Regions from separate parts of the Dietzia sp. NPDC055343 genome, predicted to be linked through region 2. Evidence: predicted binding sites of a transcription regulator. Region 2 holds the regulator's gene; the other holds the start of a gene.
The links. The regulator LexA, encoded in region 2, represses DNA repair genes until DNA is damaged. The targets are predictions, from matches to a motif close to CGAACANNTGTTCG.
Positions count from the first base shown of each region.

Region 1: a site for LexA is predicted at 4,808-4,821, ahead of recA (recombinase RecA). Genes of this name have one in related genera too.

Region 1 is NZ_JBSHMJ010000009.1:98,536-106,564, forward strand. Features, by position in the region: gene ACWIE7_RS06715 (DNA translocase FtsK) at 1-1,686, shown strand, start outside; gene ACWIE7_RS06720 (YciI family protein) at 1,719-2,000, opposite strand; gene pgsA (CDP-diacylglycerol--glycerol-3-phosphate 3-phosphatidyltransferase) at 2,077-2,664, shown strand; gene ACWIE7_RS06730 (CinA family protein) at 2,661-3,203, shown strand; gene ACWIE7_RS06735 (helix-turn-helix domain-containing protein) at 3,272-3,586, shown strand; gene ACWIE7_RS06740 (PspA/IM30 family protein) at 3,686-4,513, shown strand; gene ACWIE7_RS06745 (DUF3046 domain-containing protein) at 4,584-4,778, shown strand; gene recA (recombinase RecA) at 5,004-6,107, shown strand; gene ACWIE7_RS06755 (regulatory protein RecX) at 6,113-6,730, shown strand; gene miaB (tRNA (N6-isopentenyl adenosine(37)-C2)-methylthiotransferase MiaB) at 6,757-8,029, shown strand, end outside.
Region 2 is NZ_JBSHMJ010000010.1:94,475-102,503, reverse strand. Features, by position in the region: gene ACWIE7_RS07275 (malate synthase G) at 1-1,759, opposite strand, end outside; gene dapF (diaminopimelate epimerase) at 1,879-2,763, shown strand; gene hflX (GTPase HflX) at 2,837-4,285, shown strand; gene lexA (transcriptional repressor LexA) at 4,340-5,008, opposite strand; gene ACWIE7_RS07255 (hypothetical protein) at 5,488-5,730, shown strand; gene nrdR (transcriptional regulator NrdR) at 5,842-6,297, shown strand; gene hrpA (ATP-dependent RNA helicase HrpA) at 6,307-8,029, opposite strand, start outside.

The DNA of each region.
Region 1 (8,029 bases), on a different contig from region 2:
GCGCGTGGGGAGGCCGCACAGGCCAGGGGTGAGCAGGCCGGGAGCGGCTCGGCGGTTCCGCAGACCAACTCTCCTTCGACGCACACCGCCTCGGAGGCGGAGGGCGAGCGTCTGGACTCCCAGACCCAACTTCTCAGCGGCATCGACTACTCGCTGCCGCCGCTGAACCTGCTCACGGCCGGGGATCCGCCCAAGGCACGCAGCGAATCCAATGATCAGATGATCGAGGCGATCCAGGGCGTCCTGGAGCAGTTCAAGATCGACGCCGCGGTCACCGGGTTCACCCGGGGGCCCACGGTCACGCGCTACGAGGTCGAACTCGGCCCGGGCGTGAAGGTCGAGAAGATCACCGCTCTCCACCGGAACATCGCGTATGCGGTCGCGACGGACAACGTCCGTCTGTTGGCGCCGATCCCCGGCAAGTCCGCCGTCGGTATCGAGGTCCCGAACCTCGACCGCGAGCTCGTGCGTCTGGCCGACGTGCTCACCGACCCCGGCACCGCGACCAAGCACAACCCGACTCTGATCGGGCTGGGCAAGGACATCGAGGGCGATTTTGTCACGGCCGACCTGGCCAAGATGCCGCACCTTCTGGTCGCGGGTTCCACCGGCTCGGGTAAGTCCAGCTTCGTGAACTCCATGTTGGTGTCGCTGCTCGCCCGCGCGACGCCGGACGAGGTGCGGCTCATCCTCATCGACCCGAAGATGGTCGAGCTGACGCCGTACGAGGGGATCCCGCACCTGATCACCCCCATCATCACGCAGCCCAAGAAGGCCGCCGCCGCGCTGGCCTGGCTGGTCGAGGAGATGGAGCAGCGTTATCAGGACATGAAGTCCACGCGCGTGCGCCACATCAGCGACTTCAACGACCGGGTCAGGTCCGGGGAGATCACCACGCCGCCCGGGAGCCAGCGGGAGTATCGCCCGTACCCGTACATCGTGGCCGTCGTCGACGAGCTCGCGGATCTCATGATGACGGCACCGCGGGACGTCGAGGACGCGATCGTGCGCATCACCCAGAAGGCCCGCGCGGCCGGCATCCATCTGGTCCTCGCCACCCAGCGACCGTCCGTCGACGTGGTGACCGGTCTGATCAAGACCAACGTGCCGTCCCGTCTCGCGTTCGCCACCTCCTCGCTGACCGACTCGCGGGTGATCCTCGACCAGCCCGGCGCCGAGAAGCTCGTGGGTATGGGCGACGGGCTCTTCATCCCGATGGGCGCCTCACGCCCCGTCCGGATGCAGGGCGCGTTCATCACCGACGAGGAGATCCAGGAGGTCGTCGACTACGCCAAGAACCAGGCGGAGCCCGAGTACGACACGTCCGTCACCGAGTCGAAGGACGACGGCAAGAAGGACATCGACGCGGATATCGGCGACGATCTGGACGACCTGCTGGCAGCGGTCGAGCTCGTGGTCTCCAGCCAGTTCGGCTCCACCTCGATGCTGCAGCGCAAGCTGCGCGTCGGGTTCGCCAAGGCCGGCCGGCTCATGGACCTGATGGAGTCCCGCGACATCGTGGGGCCGTCCGAGGGATCCAAGGCCCGCGAGGTCCTGGTCCGGCCCGAAGAGCTGGCATCCGTTCTGTGGATGATCAAGGGCGGCACCCCGCCGGAGGAGCATGCGGTCGACCCGGCGGGGGAGCCCTCCGCGATCGGCGATCCCGTGGAGTCGCCCGTCGGCTGACCGTCCCGGCCGTTGCCGTCCGGGGCGGGCCCTCAGGCCAGCGCACCGAACACGGGCATCCATTCCCGGACGGTGATCTCCGGGACCACGCCCCGGACGCAGTGCGGGTCCTGAGCGATCAGTGCGCGTGCGGCCTCGTCGTCGTCGGCCTCGACCAGGAGCAACGCACCGGAGCCGTCCACGAACGGACCCACGGTACGGATCGAGCCCGCCTCGACCCGGGCCGCCAGCCATTCGCGGTGCGCGGGCTTGTTCGCCTCCCGCTCGTCGGTCTGTGCGGCCTCGTAGCGGTAGGTGACGGCGAAGAGCGGCATGTGGGGTCTCCCTCTGGTGTGGGTGGGCTGGCTGTGCCGTCAAGGGTAGGCGGGCGGCTCTGGCTAAGGTGAAGAGGTGACTACCTCCACGACTGGCGAAGGCAGCCCCACCGCCGAGGTCCCCGTTCTCAACATCGCGAACCTCCTCACGGTGCTGCGGATCATCCTGGTCCCGGTCTTCCTCGTCGTGTTCTTCGTGGCGGGCGCCCAGGACGCCTGGTGGCGGATCGGTGCGTTCTGCGTGTTCGCCGTCGCGATGTTGACCGACTACGCAGACGGTTACCTCGCGCGCAGACTCGGACTCATCACCGATTTCGGCAAGATCGCCGACCCGATCGCGGACAAGGCACTCATGGCCGCGGCAATGATCTCGCTCTCGCTCGTCCACGATCTGTTCTGGTGGGTCACCGTCGTCATCCTGGTGCGCGAAGTCGGGATCACGCTCTGGCGCTTCTTCGGCGTCGACCACGTGGTGGCGGCGAGCAGGGGCGGCAAGCTCAAGACCGTCACGCAGACACTCGGCGTCGGGCTGCTCATCCTGCCGCTGCCCTACTGGGTGTGGCCACTGGAGTGGCTCATCGTCGGCGTGGCGGTGGTGCTGACCGTCTACACCGGGATCGACTACGTGGTCAAGGCCCGGCAGGCCGCGGCGCGGGGTCGATGAGCGAGCCCGGGGCGGTCGAGGGGCCGGGGAATGCGTCGGTGGAGGAGGCACTCGTCGCGACGCTGAAGGCCCGGGGATGGACCCTCGCCACTGCCGAGTCGCTGACAGCCGGCCTCGTGGCGGCCACGATCGCGAACGTGCCCGGGGCCAGTGCGGTGTTGCGGGGCGGGCTCGTCGTCTACGCCACCGACCTCAAGCATGTCCTGGCCGACGTGCCGCAGAACGTCCTGGACCTGCACGGAGCGGTGTCCGCGGAGACCGCGCGGGCGCTGGCCACGGGCGCGGCGGCCCGCTGCCGGGCGGACGTCGGACTCGCGCTGACCGGGGTGGCGGGCCCCGACGAGCAGGAGGGTCTTCCGGTCGGCACTGTGTACGTGGGGCTGTGCGTCCCAGGTCGTGCGGCATGGTCGGTGCGGTTGGCGCTCGCCGGTGATCGACGGCGGATCCGCGACCAGGCGTGCGACGCGGCGATGTCGCTGGTCACCGAGGTGGCGGCCGGGGCCCGCCCGGCCGGCGGCAACGGAGGGCGGGATCGATGAACGGACGTCCTGCGACGGGGATCGGGAAAGTGGGAACGAATCCGGAAGGTGACGCGTTGTACCCGGTGATGCCGAACATCCAGATGACCACACTGCCCCGCCCCGACCAGCCGAGCGCCCCGCCGTTGTTGCGCGAGACCCTCGGGACGGTTCTGCGTGGCCTGCGCGGGGAGTCAGGTCGGACCCTGCGGGATGTAGCCGACGCGGCGAGGGTCAGCCCCGGATATCTCTCCGAGATCGAGCGGGGGCGCAAGGAGGCCTCCAGCGAATTGCTTGCGTCGATCTCCGGAGCGCTGGAGGTGTCGCTCGGCGAGATCCTCATCCGCGCGGCGCTGGAGGTCTCGCCACCGGGCACGTTCACCGAGCCCGTGCTCGCAGCTTGATTCCCTTTCCGGGACAACTCCAGGTGGTCCACCCATGACGGCGTTCGGTACCGTAGAACAGACCCGTCGTCCGAATCGGCAGAAGGACTAAACGCAGCGATGGCCAATCCGTTTTCCAAGGCATGGCGCTACCTCATGGCGTTGTTCGATTCGAAGATCGACGAACACGCCGATCCGAAGGTGCAGATCCAGCAGGCCATCGCCGACGCGCAGCGTCAGCACCAGCAGCTCTCACAGCAGGCCGCGGCCGTCATCGGTAACCAGCGCCAGCTCGAGATGAAACTGAACCGGCAACTCGCGGACATCGAGAAGCTCCAGGGGTCTACCCGTCAGGCGCTGCAGATGTCGGACCAGGCCCGTCAGAACGGTGACGTGCAGAAGGCCACCGAGTACGAGAACGCCGCCGAGGCGTTCGCGGCTCAGCTCGTCACCGCGGAACAGAACGTGGAGGACCTCAAGGGTCTGCACGATCAGTCTCTTCAGGCCGCCGGTCAGGCGAAGAAGGCCGTCGAGCAGAACGCCATGGTGCTCCAGCAGAAGGTCGCAGAGCGCACCAAGCTCCTCAGCCAGCTCGAGCAGGCCAAGATGCAGGAGCAGGTCAGTGCCTCCCTGCAGTCGATGTCGGAGCTGTCGTCCGGTGGTAACACCCCGAACCTCGATCAGGTCCGCGACAAGATCGAGAAGCGTTACGCCAACGCACTCGGCTCCGCGGAGCTCGCCCAGAACTCGGTCCAGGGCCGGATGATGGAGATCGAGCAGGCGTCCACGCAGATGGCGGGCCACAGTCGGCTCGAGCAGATCCGGGCGTCGATGCAGGCGGAGGGCGGCCAGCTCGGCCAGGGCAGCGGCTCCTCCGGTCAGCTCGGACAGGGCCAAGCGCAGCCGGCCACACCGCCCCAGCAGCAGGCGCAGACCGAACAGCAGTGATCTGGAGGCACACGGGCCGTCGGCGGGTTCGCCGGCGGCCCGTTGTCGTCCGAACAGGGAGGTGCAGCGGGTGACACTGACCGAGTTCAACGCCAGAACGGTGGAGGCCTTCGGTGAACTCCGCGCGGACCACCTCGTGCGGACGCACCATCTGGCCGCGTGCGGTGGCCGTACCGCCCATGAGGCGATCGATGGAGGACAATCGGTCAAGCAGGTCTGGCTCGCGCTCTGTGACGAGTTCGACGTCCCCGAACAGTTGCGCTAGCGCCATATGTACGGCGTGTCGTTCGACGTCGAACAGACGTTCCCCTACACTGGAACACGGATGACGGCGGGCCCCCGCTGTCCACAGGGCGTCACCAGTCCACAGGAGACGGTCGCCGGGCCTCGTATGGCGCTTCGTGTCGTACCCGGCCCGTAACGTCCGCGAGTGAAACCACACAGACCGATCGGCGAGGCGCCGGGGGTCGAGCACGAACGGAGCAGACACATGGCAGCTAAGGCCAAGACGGGCACGGGCAAGCCCGGCGCCGCACAGAATCGTGAGCAGGCACTCGAACTGGCCCTGGCCCAGATCGACAAGGCCTACGGCAAGGGCTCCGTCATGCGGTTGGGAGACGACAATCGGCCGCCGGTCCAGGTCATCCCCTCCGGCGCACTGTCGCTGGACGTGGCGCTCGGGGTCGGCGGATTCCCCCGTGGCCGTGTCGTGGAGATCTACGGTCCGGAGTCCTCGGGTAAGACCACCGTGGCCCTCCACGCTGTCGCCAACGCCCAGGCCGCCGGTGGTATCGCGGCGTTCATCGATGCGGAACACGCACTCGATCCGGAGTACGCACGCAAGCTCGGCGTGGATACGGACAACCTCATCGTCTCTCAGCCGGATACCGGCGAGCAGGCGCTCGAGATCGCGGACATGCTCGTCAAGTCCGGAGCCATCGACATCCTGGTGATCGACTCCGTTGCGGCGCTCGTGCCGCGCGCGGAGATCGAGGGCGAGATGGGCGACAGTCACGTCGGACTCCAGGCCCGCCTCATGAGTCAGGCCCTGCGAAAGATGACGGGCGCCCTGCACAACACCGGGACCACCGCGGTGTTCATCAACCAGCTTCGCGAGAAGATCGGCGTGATGTTCGGCTCGCCCGAGACCACCACCGGTGGTAAGGCGCTCAAGTTCTACGCCTCGGTGCGGCTGGACGTGCGTCGCATCGAGACGCTGAAGGACGGGGCGGACGCGGTCGGTAACCGCACCAAGGTCAAGGTCGTCAAGAACAAGGTTGCGCCGCCCTTCAAGATCGCCGAGTTCGACATCGTCTACGGCGAGGGCATCAGCCGCGAGGGCTCGCTCATCGACATGGGCGTGGAGAACGGCTTCATCAAGAAGTCCGGTTCCTGGTTCACCTACGGTCAGGACCAGCTGGGGCAGGGTAAGGAGAATGCCCGCCGCTACCTCAAGGAGAACCCGGCCGTCCGGGACGAGATCGAGCGCAAGATCCTGGACAAGCTCAACATCGGAGCTGGGGCCGAGATCGCGGAGATCGAGGCGGAGTCCGACGAGGACGCCCCGATCGACGTGGTGCCCGTCGAGTTCTGATGCCGATGGATCGGACGCGCCCGGAAGGGCAGCGCGCGACCGGTCAGCGCCCGGAGCTCGATGCGGATGAGCTCCGGGCGGCAATAGCGGCGGTCGAAGCCCGTCCGTCGGGATCGTCGGACCTGCCTCCGCTCGCTCCGGAGGCGCACGAGGCGGCAACGGCGGCACTGCGGTTACTCCGCTACCGGCCACGTAGTGAGCATGAGCTACGTGGGCGTCTGGCCGAGAAGGAACACCCGGCAGAGGCGATCGACGAGGCGATCGACCGCATCCGGGTGTGGGGCTTGATCGACGACGGGGAGTTCGCTGCGGAATGGGTGCGGGGTCGTCGGCGGCGGCGGGGTCGAGCCCGCGGCGCCCTGGAACGCGAGCTCCGGGACAAGGGCGTCGCGGAGGCCCACATCGCCGACGCGGTGGCCGATATAGACGATTCCGATGAACGTCTGCAGGCCACGGAACTCGTGCGCGCTCGTTTGTCGAGACGCCCTGCCGGCGCGGCCAGCGGAGCGGCTCGCGCCGGGGAACGGCGTCGACTCGTGTCGTTCCTCGCCCGGCGGGGCTATCCCACGGGGCTGGCCATGGCCGTGGTGGATGCCGAGTTGGCGGCCCACGCTTCGTCCTGAGTACCCTGGCCTGCGTGGATTCTCTCGTGACCGACCTGCAGCAGGCGCCCGGGGACGCCCCGGTGGACGGCGCCGATCAGCGGACCTACCAGGTGCGCACCTTCGGATGCCAGATGAACGTCCATGACTCCGAACGGATGTCCGGGGTCCTGGAAGAGGCGGGCTATATCCCCTTCGAGGGGGAGGCCGACCCGGTGACCGGCGCCCTTCCGGACCTCGTGGTCTTCAACACCTGCGCGGTGCGTGAGAACGCCGACAACCGACTCTACGGAACGCTGGGGCATCTGCGCCCGTGGAAGGACGCCAACCCGCGCCTGCAGATCGCCGTCGGCGGGTGTCTGGCGCAGAAGGACAAGGACGTCGTCGTCTCGCGGGCGCCCTGGGTGGACGTGGTGTTCGGCACCCACAACCTCGGCCACCTGGCGACCATGCTCGAGCGTTCGAGGCACAACGAGCGCGCCGAGGTCGAGATCGCTGATTCCCTTCAGCACTTTCCCTCGACGCTGCCCGCGACCCGTGATTCGGCCTATGCGGGCTGGGTGTCGGTATCCGTCGGCTGCAACAACACGTGCACGTTCTGCATCGTTCCCTCGCTACGTGGCAAAGAGGTCGACCGCCGGCCGGGCGAGGTCCTCGCCGAGGTCCAGGCCCTCGCCGACGAGGGGGTCATCGAGGTGACCCTCCTCGGCCAGAACGTCAACGCCTACGGCAGGTCGTTCCACGACCCGGACGAGCCCTCGGACAAGGGCGCATTCGCGAAGTTGCTCCGCGCCGCCGGTCGGGTCGAGGGGATCGAACGGATCCGTTTCACCTCCCCGCACCCTGCCGAGTTCACAGACGATGTGATCGAGGCGATGGCATCCACTCCTACTGTGTGCCCGCAGCTGCACATGCCCCTGCAGTCCGGTTCCGACCGCGTACTGCGCGCGATGCGACGGTCGTACCGCTCGGAGAAGTTCCTGGGCATCCTGGACCGGGTCCGCGTCGCGATGCCGGACGCCGCCATCACCACCGATATCATCGTGGGCTTCCCCGGGGAGACCGAGGAGGACTTCCAGGCGACACTCGACGTGGTCGAGAAGGCGCGATTCTCCAGCGCGTTCACCTTCCAGTATTCTCCGCGCCCGGGGACCCCGGCCGCCACCATGGAGGACCAGATCCCCAAGGCCGTCGTCCAGGAGCGGTACGAGCGACTCATCGAGCTCCAGGAGCGGATCACGCTGGAGGAGAACCAGGCCCGCGTCGGCCGCGTGGTGGAGGTTCTCGTCACCGCCGACGAGGGACGCAAGGATGCCGCCA
Region 2 (8,029 bases):
CCGTGCTGGGCGCCAGCGGCACCGTGAGGATCTCGTCCACCGAGGCGCGCGGGCCGCCGGCCAGGAGCTCCTCCTGGCGCGTCATCACGTTCACGCGGTGGTAGTGCGTGGCGTGCAGGGTCGCACCCGTCGGCGACGGGACCCAGGCGGTGTTGGCCCCGGCCTCGGGCTGGCCGATCTTCTCGGCGAGCATCTCGGCCATGAGGTCGGTCTTGGCCCACATCCCCTTACCGATCTGGGCGCGACCGCGGAGACCGCACGCCAGGCCGGTGTCGACGTTGAAATCCTCGTAGGCGCTCATCCACAGCGCGGACTTCATCTCCGCCTTGCGGATCATCGGGCCGGCCTCCATGGAGGTGTGGATCTCGTCGCCGGTGCGGTCGAGAAAGCCGGTGTTGATGAACACGACGCGCTCGGTGGCCTCGGCGATGCACGCCGCGAGGTTGACCGAGGTGCGGCGCTCCTCGTCCATGATGCCGACCTTGAGCGTGTTGGCCGGAAGGCCCAGGAGCTTCTCGACACGGCCGAACAGCTCGCTGGTGAACGCGACCTCGGCAGGGCCGTGCTGCTTGGGCTTGACGATGTAGATCGAGCCGGAACGGCTGTTGCCACGCTCGTTGCCCTCGGCGATGCCGTGGATACCGGCGAGAGCGGTGACGAGCGCGTCGAGGATGCCCTCGGGGAGCTCGTTGCCCTCGGTGTCCAGGACAGCCGGGTTGGTCATGAGGTGTCCGACGTTGCGGACGAAGAGCAGGGAACGGCCGTGCAGGCGCACCTCGCCGGTGCCGTCCGGCGAGGTGAACACCCGGTCGTCGTTGAGGACACGGGTGAAGGTCTTGCCGCCCTTTGAGATCTCCTCGGACAGATCGCCCTTCATCAGCCCCAGCCAGTTGCGGTACCCGAGGGTCTTGTCCTCGGCGTCCACCGCGGCGACCGAATCCTCGAAGTCCATGATGGTGGTCACCGCGGATTCCAGGGCGACGTCCTTCACGCCGGCGGCATCGGTCGAGCCGATCGGGGAATCCGCATCGATCTCGATGTCGATGTGGAGACCGTTGTTGCGCAGGAGAACCGACGACGGCGACCCGGCATCGCCGAGATAGCCCACGAGCTGAGCGGCGTCCCGGAGTCCGGTGGTCGAGCCGTCGGCGACCGTGACCTGCAGAGCGCCGTCGACGACCGCGTAGCCGGTGGAGCCGACATGGCTGCCGGTCTCGAGCGGGGCCGCGTCGTCGAGGAACTCGCGGGCCCACTCGATGACCTTGTCGCCGCGCACCTTGTTGTAGGAGCTGCCCTGCTCCGCGCCATCGGACTCCGGGATGGCGTCGGTGCCGTAGAGGGCATCATAGAGCGAACCCCACCGCGCGTTGCCGGCGTTGATCGCGAAGCGCGCGTTGGTGATCGGCACCACGAGCTGCGGGCCGGCGATCGTCGCGATCTCCTCGTCGACGCCTGCGGTCTTCACCGAGACGGACTCGGGCGCGGGGACGAGGTACCCGATCTCCCGGAGGAACGTCTTATACGCGGCGGGATCGATCGGGGCCGGGTTCTCCTGATGCCACGCGTCGATCTTCGACTGCAGTTCGTCGCGCACCCCCAGAAGTTCCCGGTTACGAGGCGCGAGGTCGGTGAAGATCGCCGCCGCGCCGGCCCAGAACTCGTCGGGGTCGACCCCGGTACCCGGGATCGCCTGCGAATTGACGAAGTCGTACAGGACCTTGTCGACCTGGATACCGCCGACGGTGATGCGATCGGACATCGATGCTCTCCTCCTGTTAGGGGATCGTTCTCGGCTCAGACTCTAGTTGGCGCCTCTGACGGCTTCATCTGGCATTTCCACAGTGTGGAACGCCGGGCCCCCTGGGTAGGATTCGGCCCATGGCGCAGAACAGGTCGGTGGCTCCGGCGGAGATCACGTTCATCAAGGGGCACGGCACCATGAACGATTTCGTTCTCCTGCCGGACGACCGCGCCGAGCTCGAGCTCGACTCCGATCTCGTGCGTGCCCTGTGCGACCGCCGCGCGGGTATCGGAGCGGATGGGATCCTGCGGATCGCCACGGCAGGGGCGCTTGTGGAACAGGCGGTCCTGTCCGAGCTGCCGGACGGTGTGCTCGAGGCGGACTGGTTCATGGACTACCGCAACGCCGATGGCTCCATCGCCGAGATGTGTGGCAACGGGGTCCGGGTGTTCGCCCACGCGCTGGTCGCGACCGGCCGCGCGGAGACGGGAGAGGTCCGGGTCGGCACCCGTTCCGGACCCCGACCGGCCCGGATCCTCGAACACCGCGGAGATCGCGCGGTGGTCCGTGTCGATATGGGGCAGCCGGAGCTTCTCGGTCTGTCGTCAGTGCAGGTCGGGGATCGGACGTTCGCCGGGATCGCGGTGGACATGGGCAATCCCCACCTCGCCTGTGTCGTGCCCGGGCTCGATGGTGAGACGCTTGCGGCGCTTCCCCTCCACCGCCAACCGGGGTTCGACACGGACTTCTTTCCGGAGGGGGTCAACGTGGAGATCTCGACTCCCCTGCGGGAGGGCCGTGTCTCGATGCGGGTCCATGAACGTGGGGCGGGCGAGACGATGTCCTGTGGGACCGGAATCGTCGCCACGGCGGTGGCCGCGCTCGCGGATGCCGGCCGGACCGCCGGCGAGGTCGTCGTCACGGTGCCGGGCGGGGAGGTCGCCGTCGGCCTGACCGAGAGCGGATCCACGCTCACCGGCCCGTCGGTACTCGTCGCGGAGGGCACATTCCGGAGGTCGTAGCGCATGTTCTCCGTCTATCCCGGGGTCGGCGCCCGGCGGCATGACCGGGCTTGGTATGAGATGATGGCCGGGAATGACTAACGAATCCGGGGCGGCGGACCGCCCACTACGTAATCTCGACCCCTCCATCGGCGAACTGCAGCTCGAGGAACGCTCCTCGCTGCGCCGGGTCGCGGGTCTGTCCACAGAGCTCCAGGACGTCAACGATGCCGAGTACCGGCAACTCCGACTGGAGCGGGTCGTGCTCGTCGGGGTGTGGACCGAGGGCTCGTCCGCCCAGGCCGACGCGGCGATGGCCGAGCTCGCCCAACTCGCGGAGACCGCCGGGTCCGAGGTGTGCGACGCGCTGATCCAGCGCCGGGACAAGCCCGATGCGTCGACGTACATCGGGTCCGGCAAGGTGAGCGTGCTCAAGGATGTGATCGCCGCCACCGGCGCGGATACGGTGATCTGTGACGGTGAGCTGACCCCGGGCCAGCTGATCTCGCTGGAGAAAGCCGTGAACGTCAAGGTCATCGACCGGACCGCACTGATCCTGGATATCTTCGCCCAGCACGCCACGAGCCGCGAAGGCAAGGCGCAGGTCTCGCTGGCCCAGATGGAGTACATGCTTCCCAGGCTGCGGGGTTGGGGCGAGTCGCTCTCCCGGCAGGCAGGCGGCCGCGCCGGCAGCAACGGTGGCGTGGGCCTGCGCGGTCCCGGCGAGACCAAGATCGAAACCGACCGCCGCCGGATCCGTGAGCGGATGGCGAAGCTGCGACGCGAGATCAAGGGTATGAAGCAGGCTCGCGACACCAAGCGTCACCGCCGTCGTGCCACCCCGGTGCCGTCGATCGCGATCGCCGGGTACACGAACGCCGGTAAATCGAGTCTCCTGAACCGGATCACCGGAGCCGGGGTGCTCGTTCAGAACGCGCTGTTCGCCACCCTGGACCCCACGACCCGGCGTGCAGATCTCCCGGACGGGCGAACGGTCGTGTTCACCGACACCGTGGGCTTCGTCCGACACCTTCCCACGCAACTCGTTGAGGCATTCCGATCGACTCTGGAAGAGGTCGTCGATTCGGAACTGCTCCTGCACGTGGTCGATGGCTCGGATCCGATGCCGCTGCACCAGATCGAAGCGGTGCGCAGGGTGATCAACGACGTCGTCGAGGAGCAGGGCGCCGAGCGGCCCCGTGAGTTGGTCGTGATCAACAAGATCGATGCGGCAGACCCGTTGGTGCTGACCGAGCTGCATCACGCGGTTCCGGACGGCGTGTTCGTGTCCGCCGCGACGGGGGAGGGGATGGACGAGCTCCTCGAGGCGATCATGGACATCATTGCCTCCGGTGACACTGAGGTCACGCTACTCGTGCCCTACCGGCGGGGTGAGGTGATCTCCCGGGTGCACGCGGAGGGCGCGGTTCTCGCTGAGGCGCACACGCAGGAGGGCACGAGGATCACGGTGCGGCTGCCCCAGTCGGTGGCCGGCGAGGTGTCCGAGTTCCTGGCCGACGGCACACACGGCGGCGCCGCCTGAGCCCGGGTTCCGGGAGCAGGCGGCGCGGGCCGGACTGGGGACTTCTCGTGAACGTCACATCTTGCGGAAGACCGTGACAACCTTGCCGAGCACCGTCGCATGCTCGCCGGGAATGGGGCTGAACGCGGGATTATGGGGAAGTAGCCAGACGCCCGTCTCGTCCTTACGGAAGGTCTTGACCGTGGCCTCCCCGTCGATCATCGCGGCCACGATCTCGCCGTTGTCGGCCACGTTCTGCTGACGGACCACCACATAGTCGCCGTCACAGATCGCGGCGTCGATCATCGACTCGCCGACCACCTTGAGCATGAACAACTCCCCCGACCCCACCAGGTCCGCAGGTAGCGGGAACACTTCGTCGACCGCCTGTTCAGCCAGAATCGGCCCCCCGGCGGCGATGCGCCCCAGCACGGGAACATAGACCGCTTCCGTTGCCCCGGACGGGCGCCCCTGAGGCGGGGTGGGTGCGCGCCGACCCCGCGACTTCTGGCCCGGGACGCCATGCACGTCGACCGCCCGCGGCTTGTGGGGATCCCGGGTCAGGAAGCCCTTCTTCTCGAGGGTCCGGAGCTGATGCGCGACGGAGGAGGTGGACTGCAGTCCCACCGCATCGCCGATCTCCCGGATGCTGGGCGGATATCCACGGTCTTTCACCGTGTCGTGGATATGTAGCAACACGCTCTTCTGACGAGGCGTGAGCGCCTCGAAGTCCGGTTTCGGCATCGCGATGTCCCTTCGGCGAATGGATGTTCGACGTCTCTCTTTGTCTACACCCTAGACGGGCCGGGAACGAAGCGCCACACACCTGTTCGAAGAAATTCGCGCTCGGGTGGTGACTCTGTCGGAGTCGCGTGATACAACTCTAGGCAGTGTTCGAGTTCGAACAGGTGTTTCGGGCAACACACACAAGCGTGCGATTCCGTGTCGCACAGTCTGTCGAGTAGGGAGTGGCCATGTCCGTTCAGGAGCTTCAGTCGCACGCGCACCTCACGCGGAGCTGGACCGAGGTCTGCGCAGGGGAACACGGCGTCGTCTCGGTCCGGGACTCGGGGGGCCGGGGCGGGCGGCCGGCGTCGGCTCTGCCGTCCGGCGCCTCACGCACCCGGCCGGTGGTCCGTTCGAAGGGCCGACGTGCCGGTGGGGCTGTGAGCACGGATCGCGCGCGGCCGGTATCGGCACGCAAGTCAGTGCAGCGCCGGGGTGTGGCATTCGACCGATCGCCGGCGAGCGGTCGTTCGACTTCTGCTGCCCCGGTCGTGCCCGGTCGTCGGATCGTGGTCCGATCGGCGGGGTCTGTGCGCGCGTGCAACGTGCAGGCGCCGGCGACGGCGCCCGTGGGAGTGGTGGATGACGTGCCGACGTGGGCGCTGGTCGTCTGTGGAGTCCTTTTCGGGATCGCGATGCTCCTGGCGCTGGCCTTCCTCGGCGGGCCCGCCTACGCGTGATCGGGTGGTCGGCCTCTTAGACTGGAGTAGAGACGGCACATGGTCCGTCTCCGTCCCGGTGAGCAGTTCACCTGAGGGCGTGAGATCCGGTCAATGAAGGGCGGAACGGGAATGTACTGCCCGACGTGCCACAACGAGGACTCCCGGGTGATCGATTCCCGGTCCGTCGACGAGGGGCAGGCGATCAGACGCCGTCGCGAGTGTTCGGAATGCGGGCACAGGTTCACCACTCTCGAGACGCCTCTGCTGACGGTCCTCAAACGCAATGGAGTGACCGAGTCCTTCAGCCGCGACAAAGTGGTCAGAGGCGTGCGCCGTGCATGCCAGGGGAGGTCTGTGGAGGAAGCCGCACTCCGCAGGCTCGCGCAGCAGGTCGAGGACGCGGTCCGCGCACGAGGCGCCTCCGAGGTCCCTGCGCACGAGATCGGACTCGCCATCCTGGGGCCGCTGCAGGACTTGGACGAAGTCGCGTATCTGAGGTTCGCCTCCGTATACAAGCAGTTCAGTTCGGCGGACGATTTCGAACGAGAGATCATCGCTCTCAAAGAGCGCCGCGACACTCGGTAGCCGGCCGGCTCAACGCGAGGACTTCTGGGACAGTGCGGTACGGACAGCCTTGTCGATCCGCTCCGGCGATACCGACTGGGCCGTACCGAGCGACTGCGCGAACAGCCCGACCCGGTATTCCGCCAGCATCCACCGCAGGTCACGGATCGCTCTGGCGCCGCCCGGCCGCGCGCGAAGCACAGCACATGCCTCCTCGACCGTGGATTCCGAGCGGGCAACCCGTGCCGACAGTTCGGCGTGGCGCCCCGGCGCCTTCTCCGCCAGATCCAGGCGCATCGACACGGCTCGGACATGGCGCTCCAGATGCGGCAGCACGGACGCGGGATGCCGGGCCAGGAACCCTTTTCCGGTCAGGTACTCCAGGGAGGGACGAACAGTGTCAGCGAGCGTGGGCGGGGACTCCGCCAGGCGTGCCGAGACCTGCTGAGCCCGGACCAACGCTGTCACGACGGTCGAGATGGAGGTGGCGACAGCCCCCGGCACCTCGGCCCGCGCGGTGGCACGTAGTTCCAGGAAATCAGCGGCCTCGAGTACCGGCGCGCCCTGTCGGCTCGCGAGCAGTCTGGCGCACACGGCGAGAGAGGCATCCGAGACCAGAGCATCGATGCCGCCGTACGGATACTGGCTGAGGGCGAGACGTTGCTCGACCGGGCGCCCCCGGAGGATCGACGACGGTGCGACGAGATCAGCGGTCATCAAGGACAGGACGGCCTTGGTCTGGGTCGCCCGGCGCTCTTCCTCGGTGGTGCACGCGACCCGGTGGATGCCGTCTGTCGTGATCCGCAGGGCGGGATAGACGGTCACCTCGACGCCGTCCACCGACCCCGTCACCGAGCGAGGCAGATCACCGATCGTGTCGGCAGTCCATTCGCGGTGCGGCCCGTCGTCGGGGATCAGCCGTCGATTGAGGGTGGAACGGACTTTGTCGGTGAGTCTGGAACGCAGTGCTCTGAGGTCGGTCCCCGCGTCGACCACCGTGTCGCCGTCGACGACCTCGAACCTGACACGCAGATGATCAGGTAACTGCTCCGGTCGGAACTCTCTCGGATCCACGGTGGTCCCGATCCGGGTCGACAGCGCCTCCGCCAACGCGACGGGCAGAGGGGCCGAGCGAGGTTTCACATCGGCGAGCAGCAGACCGGCGTACTCGGCCGGTGGCGAACACATCCGCCGTAGGTACTTGGGCAGCGTCCGCAGCATCTCGGTGTAGAGTTCCTCGCGCAACCCCGGGACGAGCCACTCGAACCCCGCTGCGGTCACGGAACTGAGCTGCGGGAGCGGGATACGGATGGTGATCCCGTCCGCGGCGCCACCGGGTTCGAACTCGTAGTGCAGTTCGAAGCGACGTTCACCCTGTTGCCAGAACGGCGGAAAGGCGGCGGCATCCGGCGCCTTCTCCGCGGTGCGGATGTCCTCGTCGGTCAGGCGCAGCGCAGCGGGATCGCGGTGGCCCTTCTTCTTCCACCATGATTCGAGGTGCCGACCGGAGGTGATGTCCGCGGGAAGGCGCTCGAGGTAGAACCCGGCCAGCGCCTCGTCGTCGATCACGAGGTCACGCCGACGGCTACGGGTTTCCAGCTCGCGGGCCTGCTCGACAGCCCGTGCGTTGTCGATGATCGCCGGGACCCGCGTCGTCCATCTGCCCTCGACGATCCCGTGGCGCACGAACATCTCCCGCGCCAACGGTGCATCGACCCGCGAGAGCAGGATCCGCCGCGCCTCTACTACCGTT